2 regions of the Paenibacillus sp. P4_E11 genome follow, and region 1 is predicted to be linked to the other one. Evidence: riboswitches for the same ligand, from Rfam matches in the RefSeq annotation. Region 1 holds a riboswitch; the other holds the start of a gene.
What was found. Region 1 has a riboswitch for cyclic di-AMP ahead of AC1DWB_RS17960 (C40 family peptidase). Riboswitches for the same ligand answer to the same signal wherever they lie in the genome.
Positions count from the first base shown of each region.

Region 2: it holds a riboswitch for cyclic di-AMP, as region 1 does, so the genes downstream of both, AC1DWB_RS25765 (hypothetical protein) here and AC1DWB_RS17960 (C40 family peptidase) in region 1, are expected to answer to the same signal.

Region 1 covers NZ_JBFUIX010000046.1:17,724-19,907, forward strand. Annotated here, with positions in the region: gene AC1DWB_RS17955 (LysR family transcriptional regulator) at 1-645, shown strand, start outside; gene AC1DWB_RS17960 (C40 family peptidase) at 735-1,211, opposite strand; cyclic di-AMP (ydaO/yuaA leader) riboswitch at 1,216-1,351, opposite strand; gene AC1DWB_RS17965 (hypothetical protein) at 1,484-2,184, opposite strand, start outside.
Region 2 covers NZ_JBFUIX010000092.1:8,558-10,741, forward strand. Annotated here, with positions in the region: gene uvrA (excinuclease ABC subunit UvrA) at 1-899, shown strand, start outside; gene AC1DWB_RS25765 (hypothetical protein) at 973-1,419, opposite strand; cyclic di-AMP (ydaO/yuaA leader) riboswitch at 1,452-1,624, opposite strand; gene AC1DWB_RS25770 (LacI family DNA-binding transcriptional regulator) at 1,886-2,184, shown strand, end outside.

The sequences.
Region 1 (2,184 bases):
ATCGAGCAATATCGAGAAGGGAAGAGGGGCAGGCTGCGATTGGCTGCGACTTCCTTGCCTGCACATCGGCTCCTACCCCAATGGACGGCTGGCTACAAATTGCGCAATCCTGATCTGGATATCCTGGTGAACTCTTGCAACAGTCAGGAGGCCATTCGGCAGTTGCTCACGTACAAGGCGGAGTTAGCTTTTATAGGTGGAGGAGGGGGGATACCGCAAGAGCTGGAGAGTGAGCTGTTGTTGGACGACGAGATGATCTTCGTTGTGCCTCGAGACCATCCGCTGGCCGACCAGAGCGTGACGCTGGGTACGATGCTGCAACAACCGTTCATCGTCCGTGAGGTAGGGAGCTCAGCCCGCGATATGCTGGAGGGATTGTGCCGGGAGCAGGGGCTTACGCTGAAGATCGGCCTGACATTCAATGGGCTGTATGAGATTATTCGTGCGGTAGCTGCAGGTTATGGAGCCATGTTCGTCTCCGCCCTAGAGGTGAAGATGGCCTTAGCTGAAGGGGCGGTGGCGCAAGTCCATGTCCCTGAGATGAAGCTGACGAATTCAATTCGTCTATGTCGGCGAAAGGGAGAGAAGCTGAGTCCTGCTACGCTGGGATTCCAGACCTGGGTGCGAACGCAGCTCCAGCACTAGCCGATCATGAATACAAGCCCGGCACGGCGGATAGTTCCGCGTCGTACCGGGCTTGTTGTGGGGTTAAGCTTGGATCATCAAAGGGTGGTTCACTTGCTCACTTCTGCGGTTAACTGGTTGTAAGTGTCATCTGTGAGGAACCGCCGAGCGGATACATACGTCTTGACGTAGTATTTCTCGCTGAGCTTGTTTTTCACAATACCTTTGTCCGTAGCTGAATGTACGAACTCGTCATTACCCAAGTAGATACCTACATGGGAGATGCCGGAGCCATCGGTGTTGAAGAACACGAGGTCTCCTTGTCTCAGATCCTCTTTCGCAATCCAATAGCCTTCCTTGTTCTGGGCTTTGGATTGATGTGCCAGCTCGAAACCGAATTTGGCGAACACGAACATCGTGAAGCCGGAGCAATCGAAGCCAGTTTCCGGGGAAACTCCGCCGTACTTATACTTCGTGCCGACCAGCTCGTCCACCGTCGATTCGAGGACCGTTGATGCGGAAGCGCTACCAAGGTGGAAACTTAGTAGAATAACAAGACTTGCGAAAAACAAAAAAACCTTTTTCAAAACGACAAGCTCCTTCCAGTGCCTACGAGGTTAGCTGAGGGTTCGGTTGAAGGTTCCCTATGATCACTTTGAAGCGAGATCAATTCACCCAGATTGGATCCCCCGTTTCCCGGAAATCGGGAATTCGGCAAATATCGATTGTTTTTTTATACCAGGTTTATGTATTCGCCTTTGTCTGGCAAAATCCTCCTTCCTCTGCGAAAAAAATGCGAAAACAAGAAAAAAGCCCGAAATCCTTAGCGGATTTTGGGCTAATCGTGTCAAAAACCGAACTATGTGACGTTATTTTCTGTAAAATAGTGGTATTGCGTCGAAACGGCCCACAGCTTGAACAACATCTTCAGGATGTGGAACACTTGATGCAGGATCAAGGCAGAGAGGCCAGCCCACATTAAGGATGCCGATAAGGTCAGGGCAGTCAGCACGGCGGAAAGTGTCAGCAGCACACCAGCGATGATCAGGACTACAGGCAGACGGCGTATGAAAACACCAATCGTTTCGAGAGCAGGGGCCTGGATCGTCTTGCCAAGCATTAAGTAGAGGAAGATCAGATGGATGAGATAACCGTATACGAACATCCCGACTAGCCAAGGCAGCAGAGAGAGTGCGAGTGATTCGTAGGACGATTGGGTGCTCAGTGCCTTCTGCGCAATCGGATAGAGCCAATAGAGTGGGGCGGCAGTCAGGGCGATCTGGAACAAATAATAGAGCGCGAACATACCGCTGAGTTCTTTCACCCCTTTGAAGAAACGGTAGCCAGCATTCAGGTGCGTATGATGAATAGAGTAGAAAATGCCTGCGTTAATCATGGGTGTAAGAATCATCCTCGCCAGGATCAGTCCACATAAGGTCCAAATATAAGGGTGGCTAATATCGGTTTTCGTTAGTTGGAATTCGCCCTCGGTCAAGAATAGCTGTGTCGCAGAACTGGATAGGTGCCCGCTTGGATATCGATGCATTAAGGGCACGACGA
Region 2 (2,184 bases), on a different contig from region 1:
CCCTCACCGGCGTCTCCGGCTCCGGCAAGTCGACACTGCTGTTCGATCTCGTGGCTGCCGGGGGCAGCGACGAGCAGCAACGCCACGGCTGCGCCAGCATTACCGGCTACGGTGCCATTGACAACATCGTGACGGTCGACCAGTCACCGATCGGTCGGATGAGCCGGTCCAACGTGGCGACGTACACGGACGTATTCACCGCCGTTCGCAATCTGTATGCCGGCTTGCCGGAGGCGAAGCAGGCCGGGCTCACGGCGAAGCATTTCTCGTTCAACACGCCGGGTGGGCGATGCGAGCATTGCCAAGGACTCGGCGTCGTGCCGATGGATATGTTCTTCCTACCTGGCCTTGAGGTACGTTGTCCGGTATGCCGCGGCAAGCGATTCCAGGAGGAAGTGCTGCGTATCACGTACAATGGACTGTCGGTCTCCGACCTGCTCGATCTGACCGTCCAGGAGAGTCTGCCGCTCTTGCAAGGTCAGATTAAGATGGACGCCCAGATCGCTTTGCTGAACGAAGTCGGGCTTGGCTATCTCCATTGGGGCCAATCGATCGTCACCTTGTCCGGGGGAGAGGGGCAGCGGATTCGGCTGGCCAAGGAGCTGAGCGGCAAGACGAAGCGCCACATGCTGTACTTGCTGGACGAACCCTCGACCGGACTGCATCCGCGGGATACCGCACAGCTGCTCATTCTGCTGAACCGGCTGGTGGACGCCGGCAATACGGTCATCGTCGTGGAGCACAACCTCGATGTCATCCGCGAATGTGATTGGGTGATCGACATCGGGCCCGAAGGGGGAGATCGAGGGGGCGAATTGATGGCGACCGGCACACCGGAGCATGTGGCAGCGGTCGAGGTCTCTCACACCGGACGCTACCTGCGAGAAGCGCTCAGGTAGGTTATCTATTGAACTAGGAAGCCCTCACATCCGAAGTATCCGGTGTGAGGGCTTTATCGATTCTATCGAATGATTAGAAGGAGAAATACGAGAGCGATTGCTGCAGCAATTCATTCTCTTCCATCTGGAAGGGCTCGTTCATAAGAGGGTATTCGATATTATCGGCCAGATCGCTTAGTGCCGCAGCAGCTAGATCTCCTCTTACTTCGCCCCAGCATAGTCTGTTACTCTGAATATATAGGAATGCGTCGGGGATAGAGAGACCTTTCAGTGACATGAAGATAGACGCCCACTTCACAAGATCGATCGGATGTTCTCCGTGAGGCAGGGTGAACGTTCCCCATCCCACTGCACCCTGACTAGTCATTTTCATCAAACCGGTGTAACAGTCTTTGTCGACTCCAAGAGTCGACCCATCCGTCCGATCAGGATCGAACAGGAACAGCTTCATAGAGCCGATCTGGTAGAGAGACGAGATAGAGTGACTTAAGTCGGGTAAGGTTTCGATTGTTTTTATCATAGGTGGGCTCCTTTACGATGCATAAGGAGGAGCTAGGCTCTCTCAAGGCGCTTACGAAGTTAGCTATCGGATTCGGGCTTGAGAGAGCCCTACCTTGGCGTATGCCTTGGATTCACCCCATGGAACGTCATTCTGTCAGACATGTAAGACAGAACATTCCGGTGGTTCCCCCGTTTCCTGGATAGGAATTCAGCGATTGACTTCTTATGTAGTTGTTGCTCCAAATGATACGACGATTAGGCAACCTTGTAAACCCGGGAGCAGCGTGAGATAAGAGGATATTTAGCCTTTATAGCAAATGAAAACGGATACAACCGAACAAGTCTTTTATTTTCTAGTCTTTTGCTTCCAGAAGCTGTGCCTTGCTCATTCGATACTTTTACGATTGAAAGGTTCTTTAGATTGTGATAATTTAGATGTGTAAACGTTTAACTAAAGGTTAAGCAGAAGGAGGCGTTCAGTCCAGGTGCGCAAGCTAACAATTAAAGATGTCGCCAAGAGCGCCGGAGTATCGACTGCTACCGTATCAAGAGTGCTGAGTGGAACAGGGTATGTGAGCGATGAAGTCCGTCAGCAAGTGTTAAGCACCGTTCAGAGCTTGAACTACCAGCCGAATGCGATTGCACGTAGTCTGAAGCAAGACCGATCTCGCAGTATCGGTATGATCCTGCCGGATATGACGAATCCGTACTTCATGGCCATTGCCAACACGCTGCAACGCAGACTGATCTCCGCTGGCTACCGCGTCCTGTTCATGGATTCGGA